DNA from 2 places in the Paenibacillus sp. MABNR03 genome. Region 1 is predicted to be linked to the other one. Evidence: predicted binding sites of a transcription regulator. Region 1 holds the regulator's gene; the other holds the start of a gene.

Region 1 (6,001 bases):
TGTATAAATTCCGTCCATTTCCGTCAACAGCTGGTTGAGTGTCTGATCATACTCGCGCTGCTGACCGCCTTCACGCTTACCACCGATCACATCAATCTCATCAATAAAAATAATGGCGTTCTCTTTATTTTCTTTTGCTGCACGTGTTCTGGCATCGCGAAATAAATCACGAATTCTGCCCGCACCGACACCGACATACATCTCGACAAACTCACTGCCTGAGGCTGCAACAAACACGGAATCGGTATAGTGTGCGGCCGCTTTGGCCATCAGCGTTTTCCCTGTTCCCGGAGGGCCGGTAAGGAGGATACCTTTCAAAGGACGAATCCCGAACTTCTGAATTTCTTCATGACGGATCAGAAAATCAAGCGCTTCCCGCAGCTCCTGCTTGGCACTGTCCTGGCCACCGATTTCTTCAAAAGTCAGTTTAGAAGGTCCTTTTTTCTTGCGCTTGCGTTCCTGACCTGCTCCAACCGTAATTCCCCCGCGCATCTGCATCATAAGCAGCAATCCGCCCACAACCGCAGCTGCAATCAGAATGGGGAAAATATTCACACCAACAAAAGCAAGAAAGATAATCAACACAGGGACAAATCCAATGGCAACTTCCTTCGTCCATTTAGGCATTAGGCCACACTCCTATCTGACCGGGTACACGCGGCAGAATAATAAACTTGCTGGCATCTCCATCTCGGAGGCTTACGTATACGTTATTGTCATCCATGGCCGTATTCACTTGAATACCATTGGTCGCCATTTTGGATAATGTAGGTGTAATATCCGTGTACTGCTTGTTCTCCATCGCTTGAGCGACAGTAAACATGGCATCGCCCCACCAGTTTTCCAGGGCTTCATTTGAATGATCCACCACGTCCAATTTCAATGCACGCGTGCCGATCAGTGTCTGTCCTTCTTTCTGAATATATTGAACCAATCTGCCCAGATCCACATCTGGCTGCAAATCAAGTTTCAATTGTACGTCATTACGGTTAATAGTTAAGTGAACGTCATTAACCCCGTCATATTGGGTTACCATTTTTTCAATCGGATTCTGCATGGCCACTTGACGATACACAAACCAACCTCCAAACAACACAACGGCTGAAATGACGGCAGTTAAAGCAATAGGCAATACTTTTAGCTTCAAGTGAGTTTCCCCTCCCAAATTTTGAGCCCATCCCTATAGCTTATAGGCATAATATGAATTGTGTACGAATGACCTGTGATGTGCCCAACAGGTTTTATTCCTGTTTGATGTATCCTTGAATACATATTTGAGTATATCACATCGTATATACAATTTCGAAGGCGAAAATATGAATAAATTATTAATTTTAACTATTCAAATCCAGAATGATTCGCAGGATACGCCAAAAAACCGGATCAGACGTGCTTCCATCTGCCGGTTCTTTGAAGAAATTACCTAAGAAAAAGTTCTGTTATTTCGATTAGCTGTTTGGAATGGTATATACCAAATCAACTTGGTCGCCATTGCTAAAACGATAGAATCGATAGTAGTTATGCGTATCGTCTTTGTAATACACTTGCCACACATAGATTCCATTGACAACTCCTGGCATAATCCGCTTAATCTCTCCGCCTGGAACTTCAGAGCTGAATCGATTCCGAATCTGTGCTTCAGACAACCCGTTCTGCAGCAGCTCACTGTGCACAGCGTTATTCCCTGTGACAGGTTTGTTGGTTGCATCGAATTTGACCCAGACGGCAATGTCCTGATTCTCTTTATTTTTGGCCATCATGGTCCAGTAAATATTGTCATCGCCTTCTTTTTGGCCCCAGACGTATTTTCGGAGATTCTCGTAAGATGTAATCCCCAGCTGCTCCTGTGCCGCTTGAATAGCTAGTGCTTCTTCATTGCGCTGGTCCTGGGTTATATAGATATAAAAGCGCTGAAGTCCAAACAGAATCAAAATCAGGATGAGCAGCGAGATCCATATCCATTTCTTTTTTCTTTTCAAAAGCCGAACTTCCTTTCCCCTATGACGCTGCTGCGTTCTGAAATTAACGGGCGAGCAGTCCGTCAAATGCAAGTTGAGACTCACGCAGAATGCGCTCTTCATCCATTGTAAGACATTCCCCATGCTTCACCAATTGTTTGCCGTCCACCCATACATGCTCTACATCCTTGGCTGAAGCCGAGTAGATCGTATGGGATATGAGGTCCGTGTGCGGATAGAAATGAGCTTGTTCAATGTTCAGTGCAATAAAATCGGCCTTCATCCCCACTTGAAGTGCTCCTGTATTGTTCAGGAATATGGATTTGGCACCATAACCCGTTCCAAGCAGCAACGCCTCTCCTGCTGGTACAGCCGTAGGGTCACCGGATACTCCTTTGTGTATCAGCGCAGCAAGTCTCATCTCTTCAAACATGTCCAGATTGTTGTTACTCGCTGGTCCATCTGTTCCCAAGGATACCGTAACACCCGCTTTTAGCAAATCCGGAACTCGTGCTACACCTGAAGCGAGTTTCAGGTTGCTTCCCGGATTATGGGAGACAGCGACATCATGCCGTGCCAAAATTTCAATCTCCTCATCATTGAGATGCACCGCATGAGCAACGAGAGAAGGCCGTGAGAAGAAGCCAAGCTTCTCCAAATGGGCTACAGGACGGAGACCGTAATCCGTCACATTCTGCTCCACTTCACGAAGCGTTTCCGACATATGGGTATGCAGCGGCAGATCCAGATCATGCGCAACCTGTACAAGCTTTTCAATGTAATCATGAGGGCATGTATATGGCGCATGTGGTGAGATGATCGTCGTAATTCGGCCACCAGCCTGTCCGTTCCACTCGCGTGCAAAGGCAGCCGATTCCTGCAGTTTGCGCATTTGCTCTTCTTCGGAACACAAACCGATTACACCACGTGCCAATGCAGCCCGGATACCGGATTGTTCCACCACTTTAGCCACCTGGTCCATATGGTCATACATGTCCAGGAATGCCGTTGTGCCACCTTTCAACATTTCCAGTACAGACAGGGAGGTACCCCAATATACGTCCTCAGACGTCATTTTCGCCTCCATAGGCCACATTTTCTCCTGAAGCCATACCTGTAAGGCCAGATCGTCCCCGTGGCCTCTCAGAAGCGACATGGCTGCATGACCATGCGTATTGATCAGACCCGGCAAAAAGACCAGTCCTTTACCATCAACCTTCGGCAGGTTCTCATCCCCATCCGGCAATGTCTCACCAATATGCACAATCTTGTCCTCTTCGACTACCATGTAACCTGAAACCACATTCCATTCCGTACCGCTATTAACAGCAAATTTGCCGTTATGAATTACCCATCTATTTGTCGTCATCTTCCTCGTCGTCCTTTCCATTCTCCAGATAATAAGCAAGGCTAAGCAGATCCGTTGTAAAATCGGCATGATGGATACGGACATGCGGCGGTGTTTTGAGGATAGTCGGTGCAAAATTCAGTATCGCTTCAATGCCGGATTCAATTAACTGATCGGCTACATTTTGAGCTTCGGTATCCGGTACGGTAATAATGCCGATGCGAATATTATCCTTTTTGACCGAATCCGATAATTCATTCATTGGCTGTACCTTCAGGCTGTTAATCTGACTGCCAATCTTGGGACCGTAAGCATCGAAAACAGCAACGATCTTCATGTTGTCTTTAAGGTACGCATTGTAATTGGACAAAGCATGTCCCAAATTACCGGCTCCGACCAGTGCTACATTGATTTGCTGATCAATCTTCAAAATTTGGCGAATTTTTTCAATCAAATACGATACGTCGTATCCGATGCCTTTGCGGCCAAAGTCCCCAAAGTATGCAAGATCTTTGCGAATCTGGGCAGGATTAAGATCCAGCCGGAGTCCAAGCTCCTGTGATGAAACCGTGTTAACCTCACGTTGGTGCAGTTCACTCAAATATCGCAAATAAACAGGCAATCTGCGTACCACGGCTTCCGAAATTTTATCTGATTTCATTACATAACTCCCCCTTACCAAGGCCACGATAGATAAATAAAAATGGAGCACCCTGCATAACCGTTTTCGTTTCCGAATGAAATCATGCAAGATGCCTTATCAAGTATAAAATTAAAAGTGCTTCATGAATGAATCATCACTTTGTTGATCTAATAAAGTTTACAGCGAGAAGACCTCATTGCGCAATGACGTTACATCCTATTCTGCAGCAGGTTCGTCATGCGCAGGCGCTTCCAGCCACTCGCTAATCCGTGGAACCATCTGTTCTGTCAGCATATGTTCCATTTTGGGACCGGGTAATGAATATAAAAAGTATTTCCCATAGTAAGACTCAATCACCCGCGTATCATAGACGATGACAATGCCCCTGTCCTTGGCTGTACGAACCAGCCTCCCGAATCCCTGCTTGAAACGAATGACTGCCTGTGGAACCGATAGCTTCATGAACGGGTTCTTTTTCTGTTCCTGCAGCAGTTCGCTCTTCGCCTCCACCAGCGGATGATTCGGCGGCTGGAAAGGCAATCTGACAATCGCCAGACAAGTCAGTGCTTCCCCCGGAATATCGACACCCTCCCAGAAACTGCTGGTCCCCAATAAAACCGTAGCTTTGGCATCCTGGAACCGACGTGTTAACTTGGAGCGGCTGCCACTGTCTACACCTTGGCCGAGCAGCGAGATATCGTTACCGGACAATGCTTCTTTTAACGGATCATAAACCTGGCGAAGCATCCTGTATGAAGTAAAGAGCACCATCATGCGCCCCCGTGTAGCAATAGCCGTTTCGGCAAGAGACCGCACGAGCATGTCCACAAAGTGTGCATCACCAACACTGCCCTTCACGCTTGGAAAATCACGCGGAATAACCAGCAAAGCCTGATCCCGGTAGCGGAATGGCGATGGCAGCATGGACGTCAGCAAACGGTTATTGTCGGCCGCTTCCTGCAGGCCAAGCTGTTCAATCATGAATTGAAATGACTTATCCACAGAGAGCGTAGCCGAAGTAAGAACAACGCTTTTCTTTTTATCGAAGAACATGTCCTTCAACTGTGCGCTGACATCGACAGGAACGGCATAGAGCTGCAGTGATTTGCTGCGGAATTGCCCGCTTGCCTCCATCCAATATACTGTTTTGGCATCATCCATCCGCATGAAAAAGCGAAGATTCTCTTTTAGCGTTGCCAAGTCTTTAAGCAAACCTGTAATGTCCGTAATCAGACTATCCGATTGATAGTCGTCCTGATCCTCTTTGACTTCCAGAAGCAGCTTGTCTCCCTTACGGATCAAGTCACCAAGCGTGACATAGATCTGGTTCTCATAATCCTGCAGCTCCTGCCACTTCGCCGGTTTCTGCGAAGGCTTCAATCGGAGTGAAAACTGTCCTGTTTCTCCCGGAGAAGCATCACTTCGCTCAGGCAGCAGGCTAAATAAAGCCTCACTCAGCCGATCCCACATTTCCTTGACTTCAACAGCAAGCGGGAACATCTGGTCAATCACTGAGCCCCATTGTGCCGACATCTCATGACCAGACAGCTGAGTTCGCAGCATGGGAAGCTGACCATTGCGACTATCTTTAAACAATCGGGTTAATGTATGAACCAACGTGAAATATTTCATATGAAGACCCAAGTGCTTGCCTGCAACATCTTCCAGATGATGGGCCTCGTCAATCACAAGACTGTCATAAGCCGGCAGAAGCTGATGAGCTGCTTTGACATCGGTAAACAGCTTGGAATGATTCGTAATCACGATATCAGACAAACCTGCTTCATGTTTTGCCCGGTGATAAAAACACTTTCTGAACCACGGACAGGAGCGTCCCAGACAGGATTCAGACTCACTCTGCACGGTCTCCCAGAAATCCCCACCGCGAGCGCTGAGGTTTAACTCCTCATCATCCCCGGTTTCCGTCTGGGTGAGCCAGACGATCATCTGTGCCGCTGTAAAATAGTCTTCTTTTGGTGTGGCGAATTCCCGTTTGTTAATCTTGTGCTCAAACTTCCGCAGACACAGATAGTGCCCCCGTCCTTTGAACAC
Region 2 (6,001 bases), 180 kb from region 1:
TTGTCCATGAGAAAATTCACGATGAAGTAAGAGAAGTCTATCCGGATGGTCTGCACCGGGCGCTGGCAGACGGACTTGGCGGCGAAGGATTCGCGATTCGGACAGCTACACTGGATCAGCCTGAACACGGATTAAGTGATGAAGTGCTGAATTCCACAGACGTGCTTATATGGTGGGGACATATGGCACATGATCGCGTAAGCGACGAGATCTCACAGAAGGTTGCACAGCGTGTATTGAACGGCATGGGACTGATTGTCCTGCATTCCGGGCATTTCTCCAAACCGTTCAAGACATTAATGGGTACCAGCTGTGATCTGAAATGGCGTGTAGCTGACGAGCAGGAGATCGTATGGTGTGTCAATCCATCCCATCCGATCGCGGACGGGATTGAAGGCAAGATTGTACTCGAAAAGGAAGAAATGTACGGTGAGTTCTTCGATATTCCGGTACCGGATGAACTTGTGTTCGTAAGCAACTTCCAGGGTGGGGAAGTGTTCCGGAGCGGCTGTACGTTCCGTCGCGGCGAAGGCAAAATCTTTTACTTCCGTCCAGGCCATGAAACGTATCCGACGTATTACAAGCCGGAAATTCTGAGAGTCATCAGCAATGCGGTAAAATGGGCGTACCCTGCCCGCAGCTTCAAGCCGGAATTCGGCAGAAGTGAACCTGTAAGACCATTTGGTGGCGTGCTGGTCTAGGCAGCAAAATTGGTATCGTGACGGACAAATGAATTGGAATACCAGAGGAACCCTTCTCCGAGTCAAGTATGACTGTGGCAGCTGGGTTCTTTTTGGGTAAAATAGCAATAGGCGAGTTATACGATATTTGCCATGGTTCATCGATTCGTCCTGAGGTATACTGTGTTGTATAGTCGAAGTAGAATAATGCCTATAAAATTTTAACTTTTTGACGGCAGACGTTTTCTTTGAGACGTAAATGTGTTATTATGAAATATACTAACAAAATGTAAGTTGAGTGATCTCTAAAGAGGTGATTAATGTGGAAGGCCAAGATTTGCGGATGTGTCCGCGTTTTGAGACAGCATTCTCGTTTTTGGGCAAGCGCTGGAACGGTTTGATTATTCAAACGTTGATGAGTGGGTCAAAACGATTCAAGGATATTTCCAATCTGATTCCGTCGATGAGTGACAAGATGTTATCTGAACGGATGAAAGATCTGGAGAGTGAAGGTATTCTGATTCGTCATGTTTATCCCGAGACGCCTGTTCGTATTGAATACGAGCTAACAGAAAAAGGGAAAGCACTTCAGCCTGTAATGAACCAAATTCAGGACTGGGCAGAGCAATGGGTAGATTAAACAACAGATATCCAGGCTCGGCTGAACGACCTGATTACAAAGAGCTCTTGATTTCCATGGGAATCAGGAGTTTTTTGTCTTATAAAATCAGAAGTCGTAACACGTGCACGTTCCGGTATCCTGGTATGACAGAAACCAGCTTTTTCCTGCAGGTCCTGCACATATTGACACGAGTTGTAGTATAATTTAAGAAAAATGGCCGCAGGCGGCCGGAGCGAGGAGGCCACTTGTCATGAGAGAAGAAAGCTTATCCCGTGAAGTACGCTACGGCAAACAAGATATTGCGGAACTTGAGAACGCATCCATTCAGGTACATCTGATTTACAAAAAAGCTGCGGAACTATTCAAATACTATGTTAGTCCCCGACTGGAGAATCGTGATCTTGAGGAAGGGAATCGGTCAGGAACGAGCAATGGTCAGGAACTGGCTCCGGTCGTCCTGCAGAAATGGATCCAGACTTCTTCAGGCTGGAAGTGCATTGGTTGTGAGTTGAAGTATCCGGAGTCTATGCTGGATAAGCACGAAAATGAGTTTTCCCGTGGTCATTATGCCATGGCCTCAGGTGAACGAAGAAATGTGAAACCGGAGATGCTAATTCAGGCCATTGTATGGTCTCAATATGAAAAAATCAGGCTGCTGGCGCCTTGGCTTGGCGATGAAGCTTTCTATACTACACAGGAACTGGACGTCATTGCCCGGTATATTGTACCCACCTATTTCTCTGAACGCCCGCTGCATGAACAGGGCAAACTCTTTAAGGTTCATCATCCATACGGTCAGATTCCGTTGTATCAGGAATATGTGGCTGCTCCTTCTTTCTGCGTACAGATGGATGGTGAACTGTTGGAAGGGCGATTGCTGACAGGAGTTTATGTATCCGAGGAGCAGTTCTATGGACTTAATCCGTATCTGAAGAATGGAGACGGAGGCAGGACCTATATGCAGGCTTGCGTTCAATAAATGGTAAATGAATAAAAGGGTTTAAGGACCCGAGCGAAGGAGCCCGTAAATGCGGGCTCTTTGTGCTATTAGGAAGAAATATGGAAGAATAGTAACGGCATTGACACTTTTTTTGCATGAATGTTGTGCCATAATAGAAGTTATGGACAACAGGGTGAAGATTTTTACGCAGGGTGGTGTTACCGACATGAAGAAGAAGATCCCCGGTTACATCGGTTTATGTTTGCTTATTTTAGCTATTCTGGCCGGATGTACTGAGACACAGCCTTCTGAACAGCCAGTGGTCAAGGAGACCGATACCTCCAATACCATTACCGTGGCTGTCGATGGAAGTACTTTTTTGCCTGATGCAACGAAGTCCATCAAGAGGGATTTTAGTGAAGGACTGACGCTCAAGAAGGCCCTACAGAACAGCGGACTGGTCGATTTTACAGCCGACGGCAAACGGATTCAATCCGTAGGGGAAGTTTCACTCGATTCCTCGCTTAGTTGGGCAGTTAAACTAAACGGCAAGGATATTGATCCGGAAAATTGGGACAAGGAGCTTCATGCCAAAGATGAAGTGATCATATACGTAAAAGCCGCCGACAGTACAGGAGAAGGTGTTGCCTATCAGACAACCCTGCTCAAGATCAGCGGCGGCAATATTATGCCAAATCTCAATCGTCAATATGCGGGCGTCTATATCCAGGAATGCACGGTTCGTGATGTACTCAAGTCCAGCGGTATTGTAAGAATGTCGGAAAATAACAAATACGTTGTTTCGGTTGAAAATGTTGTTCCACGAATGAACCAGCGCTGGGTAATCATGGTGAATGACAAGGAACTGATGGAGAACGGTTTGGATATGAAGTTAAATCCTCGTGATGCGGTTAAGCTACAGTTAACGGCATCTTAAACATACTAAAAGCCCGATCCTTGGCAGAGGACGGGCTTTTTTCATACCATAACAGTTCTCGGCAGGAGTCGAAAATGCCGGATTTATGGCTTAGATGCGGCAGATTTCATTGGGACATAGTTCACAATGGCAGATACCTTGAAGCATCTTGAGGTCTTTGATGACAATCATGCCGTTGTCATATTCAATGGCATCCTTTTTGCGCAGATCGCTTAACATGCGATTTACACTTTCCCGGGTCGCACCAATCATATTGGACAGGTCGGTGTGGGTGATTTTTTTGTGAATGATCACATGCTCACCATGGGGCTCGCCATAGGAATTGGACAAACGAATCAGGGTGGAGCAGAGCGCACCTGGTTTGCCGTATAACATCAAGTCCCGGAATTTGGTCTGGGTTAAGCGATGATGAATGCCCATCCATTTCATAAAGTCAATGGCGAAGTCGCAATGCTGGCAGATCAGCATCTCCAGATCTTTGTGCTCCAGGACACCAATTTCACTGTCTTCAAGGACTTCTGCCGAGAACGTATGCTTGGAGCCGAAGAATGGGTCGGCCTGGCCAATCATATCACCAGACTGATACATGTACATGATGAGTTCCTTGCCTTCATCCGTTGATTTGGTGATCTGGGCACGGCCCCTTTTCATATAATAAAGTTTGTCGGACACATCTCCTTCCCAGTACAGGTGGGTCCCTTCAGGATAAGTACGATCCTTCATGGTAACGAGCAGATGGTTGAAATTCACTTCCGAGAAACAGTTCGTATTGCCGCGTTTTTCCATTACACTTAGTTGTTCTCTCATAAGTCTATCTCCCCTTTGTGTCCATCGGAGGGGCTGCCCCATGCATTTCCCGCCCCGTGGTTCGCCGCAACCGTTACCGTCCTGATCAGGGTCATCTCGGCCGGGAGGACGGTACAAATTGCGGTGGTTCAATTTTTAAGTTCAGTATATACCTAATCTTACCGTTTGAGGGGCATGGGAAGGGGGCAAAAATGACGAAATTTCAAACATTGTGATTAAATTCACTTTCGTTTGGGAAGGATGCAATTGACAGCCCTATAGTTTAAATAGGAAATGAAAATGAGCTGTGAAGAAATCACAAAAAACTTAAATTAAATTTGTTATACTTTGTGAAAATAATCACATAATTATGCTTTTCGACATGTTACGATGTGTACGTAAAGAAGAGAGACAAACCAAAACCAATACGAACCTTTAGGAGGATGAGGGAGATGGCTGTAAAGAACGAAGTCGCCCCAGCAAAAGAACCGACAGCAGGTCAGTATATTCAAACGTTAATTGACAAAGCGAATAAAGCACACGCTGCATTCATGTCCATGGATCAGAAACAGATTGACCGTATCGTGCAGGCCATGGCACTGGCAGGTCTCGACAAACACATGATGCTCGCCAAGATGGCGGTGGAAGAAACCGGCCGTGGTGTGTATGAAGATAAAATCACCAAAAATATATTTGCAACAGAATATGTGTACCACAGCATCAAATATGACAAAACCGTAGGCGTCATTGAAGATAACGAATACGAAAGCTTCCAGAAAATAGCGGAGCCTGTCGGCATCATCATGGGGATTACACCGGTGACCAACCCGACATCCACCACGATGTTCAAGGCATTGATTTCCATCAAAACGCGTAATCCGATTATCTTTGGCTTCCACCCATCAGCACAGAATTGCAGCCGCGAAGCTGCCAAAATTCTGCTCGAAGCAGCCGTGAAGCATGGTGCTCCGGCCGACTGTATTCAATGGATTGATGATCCTTCCATGGATCGTACGAACGCACTGATGAATCATAACGATGTGGCACTCATTTTGGCGACAGGTGGATCAGCGATGGTACGTGCAGCGTACAGCTGCGGTAAACCGGCACTCGGCGTAGGACCAGGAAACGTACCTTGCTTTATCGAAAAATCTGCGGATATTAATCAGGCGGTCACAGATCTGATCTTGTCCAAATCATTCGACAACGGCATGATCTGCGCTTCCGAGCAGGCAGTCATCATTGAAGAGCCGATCTTCGATCAGGTGAAAAAGAAAATGATTGCGAACGGTTGTTATTTCGTTAACAAGGATGAGGCTGCGAAACTGACAGCAGGCGCCATCAATGCCGAGAAATGTGCGGTTAACCCGGCCATCGTTGGTCAATCCGCGTCCACCATCGCGCAAATGTGCGGGATCGAGGTTCCGGCTGGCACCAAAATTCTTGTAGCAGAAATTGAAGGTGTTGGAACCAAGTTCCCGCTGTCTGCCGAGAAACTAAGTCCGGTACTGGCTTGTTATAAAGTAAAAACAGCAGCTGAAGGCATTGAGCGTGCAGCAGAAGTGGTTGCTTTTGGCGGCATGGGTCACTCCTCGGTTATCCATTCAAATAACGAAGAAGTCATCAATAAATTCGCGGATCGTCTGCAAACCGGACGGATTATTGTGAACTCACCATCCACACACGGTGCCATTGGGGACATTTACAATACCAACATGCCATCACTGACGCTGGGATGCGGTTCGTATGGACGTAACTCGACCTCTTCGAATGTAACTGCCGTGAACTTAATCAACGTGAAAAGGGTGGCTCGCCGTACCGTGAATATGCAATGGTTCAAAGTGCCAAACAAAGTATACTTCGAAAAAGGAGCAACACAGTATCTTGCCAAAATGCCTGATATTACTCGCGTAGCGATCGTTACAGATGCGATGATGGTCAAACTGGGCTATGTGGAAAAAGTAGAGCATTATCTTCGTCAACGCCAAATGCCGGTTGCGATCGAAGTATTCTCGGATGTCGAGCCGGATCCATCC

Evidence for each region. The regulator Rex, encoded in region 1, represses fermentation and respiration genes when NADH is low (regulators of the CRP and FNR family bind a similar motif). The targets are predictions, from matches to a motif close to TTGTGAAATATTTCACAA.
Region 2: adhE (bifunctional acetaldehyde-CoA/alcohol dehydrogenase) is a predicted target of Rex. The motif match lies at 4,314-4,331, and genes of this name have one in related genera.

Annotation. Positions count from the first base shown of each region.
Region 1 covers NZ_JBCIYR010000003.1:904,901-910,901, reverse strand. The annotation lists gene AAIH57_RS19430 (AAA family ATPase) at 1-627, opposite strand, end outside; gene AAIH57_RS19425 (hypothetical protein) at 620-1,147, opposite strand; gene AAIH57_RS19420 (DUF5590 domain-containing protein) at 1,449-1,979, opposite strand; gene AAIH57_RS19415 (amidohydrolase) at 2,023-3,327, opposite strand; gene AAIH57_RS19410 (redox-sensing transcriptional repressor Rex) at 3,314-3,967, opposite strand; gene dinG (ATP-dependent DNA helicase DinG) at 4,166-6,001, opposite strand, start outside.
Region 2 covers NZ_JBCIYR010000003.1:722,126-728,126, forward strand. The annotation lists gene AAIH57_RS18450 (ThuA domain-containing protein) at 1-701, shown strand, start outside; gene AAIH57_RS18455 (winged helix-turn-helix transcriptional regulator) at 1,024-1,320, shown strand; gene AAIH57_RS18460 (hypothetical protein) at 1,553-2,281, shown strand; gene AAIH57_RS18465 (hypothetical protein) at 2,469-3,179, shown strand; gene AAIH57_RS18470 (Crp/Fnr family transcriptional regulator) at 3,270-3,986, opposite strand; gene adhE (bifunctional acetaldehyde-CoA/alcohol dehydrogenase) at 4,418-6,001, shown strand, end outside.